DNA from 4 places in the Micromonospora zamorensis genome. Region 1 is predicted to be linked to each of the others. Evidence: riboswitches for the same ligand, from Rfam matches in the RefSeq annotation. Region 1 holds a riboswitch; each other region holds the start of a gene.
What was found. Region 1 has a riboswitch for cyclic di-AMP ahead of GA0070619_RS30885 (coiled-coil domain-containing protein). Riboswitches for the same ligand answer to the same signal wherever they lie in the genome.
Positions count from the first base shown of each region.

Region 1 (3,119 bases):
GCATGCCGCTGCACGAACGGGCACCGGCGCCGCCACCCGGTGGCGTCGCTCCTGGCCGCCCGGGCCGGGCACTGACCATCCGTGATCGGGTGGTCGCCGGTCAGCGATCCGCCGCGTCTCCCGCCGCGATTCCGCAGTGCGGATGAACCGACCGGCCCACTGACACGTACCCCGCACCGGATCGTTGGGAGTCTCGCCTTGGGTTCCGACCACACCCGCCCCGCTCCGTCCGCCCCGCCCCGGGTCCGGCGGATCCTCATCATGACGGTAGTGCCCCTCTTCGTCGCCACCGTGCTCGCAGCACTGCTGCTCTGGCCGCGCGGTGGGGCACCGGAGACCGACGGCGGGGCGGATGTGCCGCGCTTCCCCGGCACGGTGACCCGGGTGGTGACCGAACCATGCCCGCCGACGCCGTCGAGCCCGGAGGGCACACCACGCGTCGGCGGCGGGCCGTGCGGCACTGTCGACGTCCGGGTGGACGACGGGCCGTCCGCCGGCCAGCAGGTGCAGACACCCGTGCCCGACGGGCCGGGCGCACCCCGGGTCGCGGTCGGCGACGAGGTCATCCTGGTCGAGCTGACCGATCCCACCGATCCCAGCACCAGCAACTGGAACATCTCCGAGCACCAGCGTGGCACCCCGATGCTGTGGTTGGCGGTGGTCTTCGCCGCGGCGATCGTCGCGTTCGGTAGGTGGCGGGGCCTGGCCGCGCTCGCCGGGTTGGCGGCCAGCTTCGCCATCCTGCTCACCTTCGTGCTGCCGGGCATCGGCGCCGGCAGGTCACCTCTGCTGGTGGCGGTGGTCGGCGCAGCCCTGATCATGTTCGTGGTGCTCTACCTGACGCACGGGGTCACCGCACAGACCTCGGTCGCGGTGCTCGGCACCCTGGGCAGCCTGGTGCTGACCGGCGTGCTCGCCACCATCGCCACGGCGGCAACCCACCTCACCGGCTTCGGCAGCGAGGACGCCACCACGCTGTCGATGTTCCAGGGCGACGTGGACCTGCACGGTCTGCTGCTCGCCGGGATCATCATCGGCTCGCTCGGGGTGCTCGACGACGTGACGGTCACCCAGGCGGCCACCGTCACCGAGCTGGCGCACGCCAACCCCGGCCTGACCCGGTTGCAGCTCTACCGGGCCGCGACCCGGGTCGGCCGCGCGCACATCGCCTCCACTGTCAACACCATCGTGCTGGCGTACGCGGGCGCGTCGCTGCCCCTGCTGCTCCTGCTCACCGCCGACGCACGGCCGATCGGGCAGATCCTCACCAGCGAGTTCCTCGCGCAGGAGATCGTCCGCAGCGCGGTCGCCACCCTCGGCCTGATCGCCGCCGTGCCACTGACCACCGGGCTGGCCGCAGTGGTGACCGCAGCCGGGCGCACGGACGCCACACCGTCCACCGACGCTTCCGCCCCGCGACCTCAGCCGGACCGGGCGGAGGCACTGGCCGCACTCATCTCACCGCGAGCGGGTCGCTCCGACGAGCCGGAACCGACGCGGACCCCACCCCCATCCACCGCCACCGACGGGTGGCCGGAGCCGAACAGGAGCACGGATACGGCATGGTGACACTCCTCAGCGTGACCAGATCGGGCGTCCACCCTGAGAACCACGTCACTGGTCACTCAACGCTATGGCGAAATGACGCTTTTGGTCGGCATCCAGGCGTAGCTCACACGACCGACTCTCGGGTAACCTCGCTGCCGGTTACCGATGAAGGCGCGAAGCGGCGCCTGCGGTGCCACCGCCCAATCGCCAACCGGCGAATCGGGGACCCAGGTACGTGGGGTGAATCCGCGTCAGCGGTAGGGGCCACTTCCGCCCCGAACCCGTCAGCTAACCCGGTCGGCGGTCGACGGAAGGGAACATTGTGACGGCACCCCTACGCCGCTGGTTGACACCCGTGGTGGCCGTGATCGCCGCATTGACCGTGCTCGCCGGGCCCCTCCCGGCCCACGCCGCCCCGACGACCCCCACACCGTCCGGGCACGAGGAGGACGGCGAGCCGCAGCTGCTCACCGACGTCATCGAGCAGGCCAACCGCGACTACTCCGCCGCCAAGTCCCAACTGGACAAATCCAAGAAGCGGCAGTTGGAGCTGGCCCTGGAGGTCGACCGGGCAAAGGCCGACCTGGACGCGTTGACCCCACAGGTCGGGCTGATCGCCGCCCAGTCGTACCGGACCGGCCGGATCGGCGCGCTCGCGATGCTGCTGGAGAGCAAGGCTCCCGACGCCTTCGTCCAGCGCGCCGCGGTGCTCGACGAGATGAACATGGTCAATGAGAAGAAGCTCGCCGAGGTCAACACGGCGAAGGCCCGCGCCGAGCAGGCCAAGCTGGCCCTCGACGCGGAGGTCCGCGAGCAGCAGAAGCAGACCGCCCTGATGGCGAAGCGGAAGAGCGAGGCGGACAAGGCGCTCTCCCTCGTTGGCGGCAAGGGCTTCACCGGCGGCCTGGTGGACGCCACCTCGAAGGTGGCCAAGATCGGGCCGGGTCGCACCGCCGACGGTGACTGGAAGCCGCAGTCGTGCAGCGAGAATGACCCGACCACGTCCGGTTGCGTCACGCCCCGCACGCTGCACGCGTACAAGGAGGTCAAGGCGGCCGGCTACAACCGGTTCGTCGGCTGCTACCGATCCGGTGGGCCGTGGGAGCACCCGAAGGGCCGTGCCTGCGACTGGTCGCTGCAGAAGAGCGGCTTCGCCCCGTGGCACAACGATGACACCCGGAGGTACGGCAACAACGTCGCCGCCTTCCTCATCCGTAACGCCGACCGGCTGGGCATCTACTACGTGATCTGGAACCGGCAGATCTGGTTCCCGGCGACCGGCTGGAGTTCGTACAGCGGGCCGTCGAACCACACCGACCACGTCCACATGTCGCTGCTCTGACCCGCTGAACCCTCGCCGAGGGCCGTTCCGCGTCGCGCGGAGCGGCCCTCGTCGCGTCAGGCGGCGGCGGGCGCGGCCGGGTCGAGGGGCCCGGCCTCCTCGCCGAGCGTCGCGAAGCCGGCCGGCACGGCGGCCACCGGGCGGACCGCTCCGGCGGCGAGCCGGTACGACACACCGACCACCGCGCACCGCCCCTGCGCCACCTCGTCGGCCAGCACCGGCGACTGCC
Region 1 is NZ_LT607755.1:6,849,154-6,852,272, reverse strand. It holds gene GA0070619_RS30890 (YibE/F family protein) at 199-1,569, shown strand; cyclic di-AMP (ydaO/yuaA leader) riboswitch at 1,736-1,866, shown strand; gene GA0070619_RS30885 (coiled-coil domain-containing protein) at 1,871-2,890, shown strand; gene GA0070619_RS30880 (carbonic anhydrase) at 2,947-3,119, opposite strand, start outside.

Region 2 (3,119 bases), 2.7 Mb from region 1:
CCGCCGACACGACGCCGCTGCTCGCCGCCGCGCGCGCGTTGCTGCGAGCCGCGCTGACCGAGATCGATCGTCGTGGTGTCACCCTGATCGGTGTCTCAGTGGGCAACCTGGACGACAACCCCGTGCAACCGGAGCTGCCATTTCACCGCGATCCTGGCGCTGAGTTGGACGCTGCGGTGGACGCGGTCCGCGACCGGTTCGGCTCAGCGGCGCTGACCCGAGCGGTCCTGCTCGGCCGGGAGCCGGGCGTCGAGATGCCGCTGCTGCCGGATTGACCGATCTGCGTGCGGCGTCCCGGCGACCGCTGCGACCGGAGACACATCACAGCAGGTCGGCGGTTTAACCAGCGGCTCACGGGTGACCCTTGTGGGGTACAGCCTGACAAGGGGGGACCCACAATGTCCGACGACGACACCAGCAACCGGCCGAGTCGCACTGCCGAGCGGCCGCACGACGTAACCGACCCGCTGCTCTGGCAACTGGCGATCGACGTGCTGAGCGCCCACGAGCCGGACGACGAGGGTCAGTGCCGCAACCTTCAGTGCGCCGGGCAGTCCTGGCCGTGCGCGGCCCGCGCCGGCGCGGAGCAGTCGATGCGACTGGCCCGCAGCACACCCGCCCCGGTCGAGATGACCGTCGACGGCGACGACAACGAGGAGGGCGGCACGGGCTGGTCCGGGGAGGGCAGCGCACCGGCGCCCCGCTGGGGCTGGAACGCCGGCCCGGTCGCGTCGCACCGAGGGTCGAAGGCATCCGCCTCCGCGGCGTGACGGCTTCCCCCCGGGGTACGGGCGCTCGGGCTGATCCGCACCACACGTACGAACGCTCGGCCGGTGACCCGGCCGAGCGTTCGTGTGTCATCCGTCAGAGGCTGAGCCGCTGACGCGGGAAGACCGTCAGAGGCTGAGCCGCTGACCCGGGAAGATCAGGCCCGGGTCGGCCCCGATCAGCTGCCGGTTGTGCTCGTAGAGCGCCTGCCAACCGCCGGTCACCCGGTGGCTGTCGGCGATCTCCGACAGGGTGTCGCCCGGCTTGACCAGGTACGTCTGGCCGCCCGTGGTCGGCGCGGTGCGCTCGTGGTTGCGGGTCGCCGGCTGCTCCCGCCGCGAGGGCCGCTCCTGCTGCTCGGTGGGCTTCGCCGTGGACTTCGCGGTGGGCTTCTGCGTGGACTTCGTCGACGGCTTCGCGGTGGACTTCGTCGACGGCTTCGTGGCGGAGCCGCCCGACGAACCGCCCTTCTTGCCGCAGGTCGGCCACGCGCCGATGCCCTGCCCGTCGAGCACCTTCTCGGCGATGGCGATCTGCTCGCCGCGGCTGGCCAGGTCGGCGCGGGCGGCGTACTTCTTGCCGCCGTAGCCGGCCCAGGTGCTCTGGGAGAACTGCAGGCCACCGTAGTAGCCGTTGCCGGTGTTGATCTTCCAGTTACCGCCGGACTCGCACTTGGCGATCGCGTCCCAGTTGACTGCGGCCTGCGCGGGGGCGGCCGGGCCGAAGAGGGCGACAGCACCGGTGACCGCACCGACGGCCAGGGTGCCGACGGCGAGACGGCGGGTGGTGACCCGTCGGTGACGGGGCGTGTAGACAGACGTCATGTGAACTTCCTCCACGCCGGCGAGGTGAGCTGTCGGGTTCGGGCCGAGGAGCCCGGCCGCACGATGGCGGCTTCACCCCGAGGTGACGTGCACCGAGGAACGTTTGGGTCCCCCGCTCCTGCCCGGGTGACTGGGTTCCACCGACCGGGGGCAGGATTTGGCGTTGCCGGCCGTGGTGTCCGCAGTGGCGAACCCGACCGACGTTAGGCACGGTCGGTGACGATCGCCCAACCCCTGTGAAGTTCTTCACCGGGGTACGCGGGGCGTCACCCGCAGCGGTTGCGGGTGGGTGGTCAATGTGCAGTGACCACCGTGGACCGTTGCGGATCAGATGCGGTGACGGAGCCAGAGCACGATGCGCCGCAGCAGCTCGACGTGTCCCGGCGACTCGTACGACCGGGCGTCGTGACCGAGTACGTTGTAGACGATCCGGCTGCTCCCGGCCGTGCGCGCCCAGACGAGCGGGTGGGTGTCGCCACCCTCGTCGTGGACGTAGAGAGTCTCGACGTCGACGCCGTCGAGCAACTCCAGGTCGGTGTAGCGCTCGTCGTGCACCTCGAAGTCCACGAGACCGGTAGTGATCGGGTGCTCGATGTCGGTGCGTCGGATGAGGCTCGTTCCGATCGGCGGGTGGAAGGTCCGACCGTGGTCCCAGGCGGCGCCAACCGTGGATCGCCAGGTCGCGAGCTGGGGAAACGCGATCGTCGCGCTGTGCGTGGCGAGCAGGCTGCCGCTACGGGCCAGGAAGGCGTCGAGGACGCGGCCGAACTCCTCGTCCTGCGGGATCGGAGCCGTGCGGTCGGCGCTGGCGTTCACCACCAGGAGGCGGGCGCCGTCGAGTGCGGCCTCGAGTTGGTCGACGGTGGTCACGATCGCCACCGGGCCCGCGTCGCCGACGAGCTTGGCGATCGCCGCGCTGGTCTCGGACAACGGGTGCCAGGGATCGGCGTGCGGGCCCTCCCCGCTGAAGATCACTGTGTCGACCGGCATGACCGTGCTCCGCTCTTCACTTGGACGATTTTCGAAATCACGAAATCAAAGCTAGCATGGCGTCCATGAGAGCCCTGCATCATCCCGATCTCGCCTCGGTCGACCTCGCCACCGTGCTCGGCGCCCTCGCCGACCCGGTGCGCCTGAGTGTCGTACGACAGTTGGCGCAGGCCGGTGGGGTCGTCTGCGGGAAGTTCGACGCGTTGTCCGAGGTGAGCATGTCCACGCTGTCGCATCACCTGAAGGTGCTGCGGGCAGCCGGCGTCCTCCGCGTCACGCCCAACGGCAGCTTCCGCAGACACGAGCTGCGTGCGGACGACATCAATGACCGGTTTCCCGGGCTCCTTCCCGCGGTCATCGCCAACCTCGACCTGACCGAACGAGTGGGAGTTCCCGCATGAGCGACACCAGACCGGCCGGGCAGAGCGGGCCGCGCACACTGGGCCTGTCCGCCGACGAGGTCCTGAGCACGACCCGCGCCGTCCGCAAGCGCCTCGACCTGGGACGCCCGGTCCCCCGTGACGTGATCGAGGACTG
Region 2 is NZ_LT607755.1:2,491,791-2,494,909, reverse strand. It holds gene dinB (DNA polymerase IV) at 1-275, shown strand, start outside; gene GA0070619_RS10585 (hypothetical protein) at 399-770, shown strand; gene GA0070619_RS10580 (LysM peptidoglycan-binding domain-containing protein) at 897-1,592, opposite strand; cyclic di-AMP (ydaO/yuaA leader) riboswitch at 1,593-1,765, opposite strand; gene GA0070619_RS10575 (ThuA domain-containing protein) at 1,920-2,582, opposite strand; gene GA0070619_RS10570 (ArsR/SmtB family transcription factor) at 2,648-2,983, shown strand; gene GA0070619_RS10565 (nitroreductase family protein) at 2,980-3,119, shown strand, end outside.
Region 2: linked by a shared signal. The riboswitch ahead of GA0070619_RS10580 (LysM peptidoglycan-binding domain-containing protein) and the one ahead of GA0070619_RS30885 (coiled-coil domain-containing protein) in region 1 are both predicted to bind cyclic di-AMP.

Region 3 (3,119 bases), 1.7 Mb from region 1:
GCATCGCGCGGCGGCGGCGGCGCACTGGCGGGGCGACCTGACCATGGCGCAGTTCGGCGACGTGTTCGGGCACCGGCACGGTTGGGATCCCCGGCGGCACCCGGTCGAGCAGGAGGTGCTGCTGAGCCGGGCGATCCGGGACGCGAGGCTGGCCGACTACCAGGCCGCAGCCACCCGGGAGCGGGCCGCCTGGCGGGACGCGGAACTGGCCGCCGAGTCGGCCCGCACTCTCGCCGAGGAGGCGTACGCGGCAGCGGCCCGGCTGCGGCCGAACCCGGTACCCGCCCGCCGGGCGGCTACCCGGGCGTTCCGTCCCGCCCTCGCGGCACGTTGGCGCCCGGCTCGCGCGGGTTGAGCCCGATCCGTTATGTGAGCCCGGTCATGTCAATGGCGAATCGGGCGTCGGGCACGATTGGCTCGATTCTTCCCGTGATTGTGGCCGCATAATTGGCGGCCTGTCCGGTTGTCGCCCGCAGGCGTCGCCGTAACCGGTTGTCCCATCGAGTCACATCATCGGCAATACGCGCAGAAATTGTCGCGCCGATTGGGGTTTACGCAGGTGAACCCGGCTTGGCAGGGTGAGAGCCGGCCAGTACTGTCGTCCTGTCCGGTGCGGTAACCGTTCGCAAGAGGCGACGCCGCGCCGACCCGCTCAATCGTGATCTACGAACCGGGGACCCATCAGTAAGTCCGGGGTGAATCCGCGAGCCACGGCCCGCGGTAGGGCGATCTTCCCGCCCGAATCCGTCAGCTAACCCGGTAGGCGGTGTCGGAAGGAGTTCCATCCTCGTGCAGCACCTTTCCACCCCTCGGTTGTTCCTTCGCCTCCACGGCGTAGCGGTGCCCCCGCTCATTCGTCCAGTGACGGTGAGCTGACCCCCCCGGGTCATCGCCTAACCGCCCGGCCACGCCGGGCGTTCCCCTGAGCGGTTCACCATCCGCGGACCATCGTCCGCGCGTTGGCGCCTGCCCGGATGCCGGTCCGGCCCCGGTGTGCCGCTCTCCCCCCGATCCGTGGAGGACCCCGTGAAGCACACCCTGAAGCGTCAGCTCCGTCGCCTCACCACCGAGCGCCCCTACCAGATCGTTGTCGCCTCCGCTGCGGCCCTCGCGATCGCCAGCACCACCGGCGCCCTGGTCACCAGCGCCGACGACGCCCCGGCCAGCCAGCACACCGTGACCACTGTCGCCGAGATGCGCAGCGACACCGCTGCCTCCCGCAGCGAGGCGCGCGACGCGTCCCCCTCGGCCAGCACCGCACCGACCACCGCCGCCCCCGCGCCGGCCACCAGTGCCGCGTCACCCGCGGCCAAGGCCAGCAGCAACCCGGATCTGACCCGTAAGCCGGAGCGGCCGAAGCCGCCGGCGACCAAGGTGCTCGACTACGACTACCAGGCGCAGAACACGTACTACAACTGCGGCCCGGCTGCCACCCGCAACGCTCTCAGCGCCGCCGGAATCGACCGCACCCAGAACGAGCTCGGCGCCGAGCTGGGCACCACCGAGATGGGCACCAACTCGGCCCTGGACACCACCCGGGTGCTCAACGCCGAGGTGAAGGGCTCCCCGTACCGGACCCGGATGTTCGCCGGCACGCCCAGCCCGGCCCAGATGGACCAGCTCCAGGCCGACGTCGTCAAGGCCATCACCGACGGCCGTGGCGTGGTCGCCAACGTCGTCGGCGACGCCACCGACACCAACGGCGGCTGGCACTCCTACGGCGGCGGGCACTACATCGCCGTGGTGGGTTACAAGGACAACGGCCGGACCGTGCGAATCGCCGACTCGGCCAACGCGGCCGACGCGTCGTACTGGATCACCACGATCGACCTGGCCAACTGGATCGCCAGCCGGGGCTACTCCGCCTGACCCAGGCACGTTGACCGCTTCGGGCGCCGTCCCCCACAAGGGGCCGGCGCCCGCGGCGTCTTCACCGAGCGGTCAGGCCTGCGCCGCATCGACCACCCTCGTACCTGGTCGCGAACCGTGGGAGACTGCGGCCGTGGTGGATGAATCAGGTGGCCGGGCAGGCCGTGGGCCGATCCTGTTGCTGCTGCACGGGATGGGGGCGACCGGGGACGTCTGGCTGCCCTCGGCCCCACTGCTGAAGCAGCACTGGCCCGGGCGGTGGCTGGCACCGGACCTTGCCGGTCACGGCTGGTCGGCCCCGCTGCCGTCGTACTCCTTTGATGGGTTCGCCGAGCGGATCGCCCACGGCCTGGTCGCCGACGACCGGATCGTCGTGCTCGGGCACTCGCTGGGCGGGGTGGTCGGCCTGGCGTTGGCCGCCCGCGCCGCCGGGCTGCCGGTGGACGCGGTGGTCGGGCTGGGCATCAAGGCGGTCTGGTCACCCGACGAGCTGACCCGCGCGGCCGAGCTCGCCGCGCGCCCGCTGAGCTGGTTCGCCAGCCGCACCGAGGCGGCCCGCCGCTACCTGCGCGTCTCCGGGTTGGTCGGCCTGGTCCCGCCGGATCATCCGGTGGTGGACGCCGGGTTGCGTCAGGTCGACGGCCGGTGGCGCCTCGCCATGGACCCGACAGCCTTCGGCGTCGGCGAGCCAGACCTGGCCCCGTTGCTGGCGGCGACCGACGTGCCGGTGGTGCTGGCCCGCGGGGAACACGACCCGCTGGTCACCGACGAGCAGCTCAAGGCGTACGGCGTTCCGGTCGTCACGCTGCCCGGTCTCGGCCACAACGCACACGTGGAGGACCCGGCTGCCGTGCTGGCGCTGCTCGACCCGTACCGACGCGGGTGAGCTGGATGAAGCGGACGCGGTGGCTGGTCACCTGGCTCCGAGCATCCGGCGGACCCGGCCGGCGACGGCCTGCTTGACCCGCCCGCGCAGTGACCGCGCGTGGAGGGTATTGACCTCTGTCTGGAGCGTCCGGGTTTCGTCCCGCAGCCACTGGATGCGCGTCAGCAACTCCTCGGGAGAGTAGGCGGAGACCGGCCGGACCGCAGGTGGGTAAACGGTCTGGCGGACCTGCTCGTCGAAGCGGGTGGCGCTGTCTCCGTCGGCGAACGAGAGGCCGAGGTCGTGCTTGGCGAGGAACGCGGTGATCCGCGCGAAGCGCTCCTTGTGGCCCTCGTTCAGGGCCGTGTAGTCGGCTTCCGCATAG
Region 3 is NZ_LT607755.1:1,409,611-1,412,729, forward strand. It holds gene GA0070619_RS06355 (hypothetical protein) at 1-355, shown strand, start outside; cyclic di-AMP (ydaO/yuaA leader) riboswitch at 640-781, shown strand; gene GA0070619_RS06360 (C39 family peptidase) at 1,015-1,869, shown strand; gene GA0070619_RS06365 (alpha/beta fold hydrolase) at 2,003-2,755, shown strand; gene GA0070619_RS06370 (polysaccharide pyruvyl transferase family protein) at 2,783-3,119, opposite strand, start outside.
Region 3: linked by a shared signal. The riboswitch ahead of GA0070619_RS06360 (C39 family peptidase) and the one ahead of GA0070619_RS30885 (coiled-coil domain-containing protein) in region 1 are both predicted to bind cyclic di-AMP.

Region 4 (3,119 bases), 2.2 Mb from region 1:
CACACACTTTGGGGAACGGCCGGATCAGTAGACCGACAGGTGCACGTGGTTGGTGTGGTCGCTGGACGGGTCGCCACCCGCCCCGCTGTAGGACTTCCATCCGCTGCTGGGCAGCCAGATCTGCCTGTACCAGATCACGTACAGCACGGCGAGCCGGTCGGCGTTGCGGATGAAGTACGCGGCCAGGTTGTTGCCGTACGTCTTGTCGCCGCCGGTGGCGTCACCGCCGAAGCCGCCCGTCTGGGCCGCGAAGTCGCAGGCCCGGCCCTTCGGGTGTTCGCCGGAGCCGCTGGGGCGGTGGCAGGAGACGTACCGGGTGAAGCCGGCCGCCTTGGCCTGGTTGAGGGCGTGCAGGGTGCGCGGGGTGATGCAGCCGCTGGCCGGCGTGGGGTCGTTGACGCTGCACGTCTCCGACGGCCAGGAGCCGTCGGAGTTGCGCGGCGCGGCCTTCGCGTTGGCGGCGGAGGTGCCCCGGTTGGAGTCGGTGTCGGCGGCGGGCTGCGGCTTGGGGGTGGTGGCCACCGTCAGGGCCCGTTCGGCCTGCTCCTTGCGCTTGGCCATCACCGCGACCTGCTTGCGCTGCTCGTTGATCTCACCGTTCAGGGCGACCTGGGTGCGGTTGGCCTGGTCCTTGCTGCTGAGCAGGTCGCGCAGCACCCGGTCCTCGTTGGCGGCCACCGCGTCCAGTGCGGCTGCCCGGTCCATGAAGCCTTCCGGGCTGTCGCTGTTGAGCAGCGCCGACATCGCGCTGAGCCGGCCGGTGCGGTACGCGACGCCGGCGATCTCGCCGACCTTGCCGCTGCGTTGGTTGAGCTCGACCTCGATGGTCTTCAGTTGGGTGGTGAGCTGCTGCTGCCGCTGCACCGAGGCGTCCAGGGCGCGCTTCGCGTCCAGGTAGCCCTTGCTGGCCGCCTCGAGTTGGGCTCGCAGCGCGGGGGTGCCACCCTCCTCGTCGGAGTCGGGGGCGGCGGCCCGCAGGCCGGTCGGGGGAGCGGCCGAGGCGGTGCCGGCCGGGAGCGCGACGCCGAGGGCGAACATCGCGACGATCAGGGCCGCCAGTCGGGCGGCGGGTGGTCGTGCTGGTGCCACTGTGCATGTCCTTCCGTCAGCCGCCGACCGGGTTAGCTGACGGGTTCGGGACGGAAGATCCCTACCGCTGACGCGGATGCACCCCAGGTACGTGGTTCCCCGGTTCGCCCTCGCGGGCGATTAGGCGGCGACCACCACCGGCGCCGGGAGGGCGCCGCCTGGTGGAGGCCGGGACCGAGCCTACCGGTGCCGGTGGGGTGGTTGCAGCCAATGTGACGGACGGTGCGTGCGTCGTCACGAGAGCTGCTGTCACCACTCGATCGAGCCACACGCTCCGGAGGCGGCGCCCGGCTCGATCTGCAACGTCGCGTGCTCGATCCGGAAGTCGTCGTGCAGGGCCGTACGCGCGGCGGTGAGCACCGCGCCGACCTCCGCCCCGGGTGCCATGGTCAGGTGTGCGGAGGCCACGTCCATGCCGGAGGTGAGCGTCCAGACGTGCAGGTCGTGCACCTCGACCACACCGGGGACCGCGGCCAGTCGGTCGTGCACGGCGGTCACCTGGAGGTGCTCCGGGGCGGCCTGCACCAGGATGCGGACGGCGGCCCGTGCCAGCCGCCAGGTGCGCGGGAGGATGAACACGCCGATGGCGACGGCGACCAGCGGGTCGGCCCACCACCAGTCGGTGACGGTGATGAGCAGTGCGGCGCCGATCACGCCGACCGAGCCGAGCAGGTCGCCGAGCACCTCCAGGTAGGCACCCTGAAGGTTGATGCTCTCCCGGGCTCCGGTGCGGAGCAGGGCGAAGGCGGCGATGTTGGCGAGCAGGCCGAGCACGGCCACCGCGAGCATCGGGCCGGCGATGACCTCGTGCGGGTCGCCGAAGCGGCGGATCGCCTCGATCACCACGTAGATCGCGACGCCGGAGAGCAGGACGGCGTTGGCCAGCGCGGCGAGCACCTCGAGTCGGTAGAGCCCGAAGGTGCGCTGCGGGTCGCCGGTGGCCCGCCGGGTCGCGGTGATCGCGGCGAGCGCCATCCCGATGCCGAGCACGTCGGTGAACATGTGCCCGGCGTCGGAGAGCAGGGCGAGCGAGCCGGTGTGCAGGGCGGCCACCGCCTCGACCACCATCAGGGTGGCGAGCAGCCCGAATGCCGCCCAGAGGCGGCCCCGGTGCTGGTGTGCGGCATTGGCGACGGACCCGTGGTGGTGGTCATGACCTGCGCCCACGAGAACCACCCTCCGCCGCCAGTCGGGACCCGGTCAAATGTATGTTCACATCGCTATGTATGCAAGTGTAGGGGCGGCAACTCTCGCCGGCCGCTCGCCAGCACGGATCAGCCGGTCGGGTCGATGGTGGTGAGGCGCTGCGTGGCCCGGGAGAGCGCCACGTACAGGGTGCGCACCCCGGCACCCGGATCCGCCCGGATCTCGCTCGGCGCGACCAGCACGACCCCGTCGTACTCCATGCCCTTGGCCTCCAGGCTGGTGACCACCTGGAGCCTCGGCGCGCCGAGTGCGGCGACCCAGCCGGCGGCCTCGTCGCGGCGGGGGACCGGCGTGATCACGCCGACGGTGCCCTCCACCTCGGCCAGCAGGCCGGCGGCCGCCTCCACTGTCGCGGTCTCCAACCCGCTCGGGGGCACCACCAGCTCGACCGGGTCGACCCCGGTGGAGCGGACCGCGGTCGGCAGCGGCAGGTCAGGATAGAGCCGGCGGATCTCCGCCGCCGCCACCGCGAAGATCTCCGAGGAGTTGCGGTAGTTGGTGGTGAGCGTGAAATCGTGCCGCTTGCGCCGACCCAGCGCCTGGTCCCGGGCCCGGTCCAGCTCGTCGGGGTCCCCGGTCCACGCGGTCTGGGCGGGGTCGCCGACCACCGTCCAGGAGGCCAGACGGCCACGTCGACCGACCATCCGCCACTGCATCGGTGAGACGTCCTGCGCCTCGTCCACGACCACGTGCGCGTAGTCCCGGTAGTCCTCCGGGCGCTCGCGCGCCGCCGCACGGGCGGCCCGTTGCCGCTCGCCGAGGGTGCTCAACTCGCGTACGCCGCCAGCCAGCTGGAACGGGTCGCGCCGGGCCTTTGCCGACTG
Region 4 is NZ_LT607755.1:4,689,505-4,692,623, reverse strand. It holds gene GA0070619_RS20575 (coiled-coil domain-containing protein) at 25-1,089, opposite strand; cyclic di-AMP (ydaO/yuaA leader) riboswitch at 1,095-1,226, opposite strand; gene GA0070619_RS20570 (cation diffusion facilitator family transporter) at 1,339-2,256, opposite strand; gene GA0070619_RS20565 (HelD family protein) at 2,364-3,119, opposite strand, start outside.
Region 4: linked by a shared signal. The riboswitch ahead of GA0070619_RS20575 (coiled-coil domain-containing protein) and the one ahead of GA0070619_RS30885 (coiled-coil domain-containing protein) in region 1 are both predicted to bind cyclic di-AMP.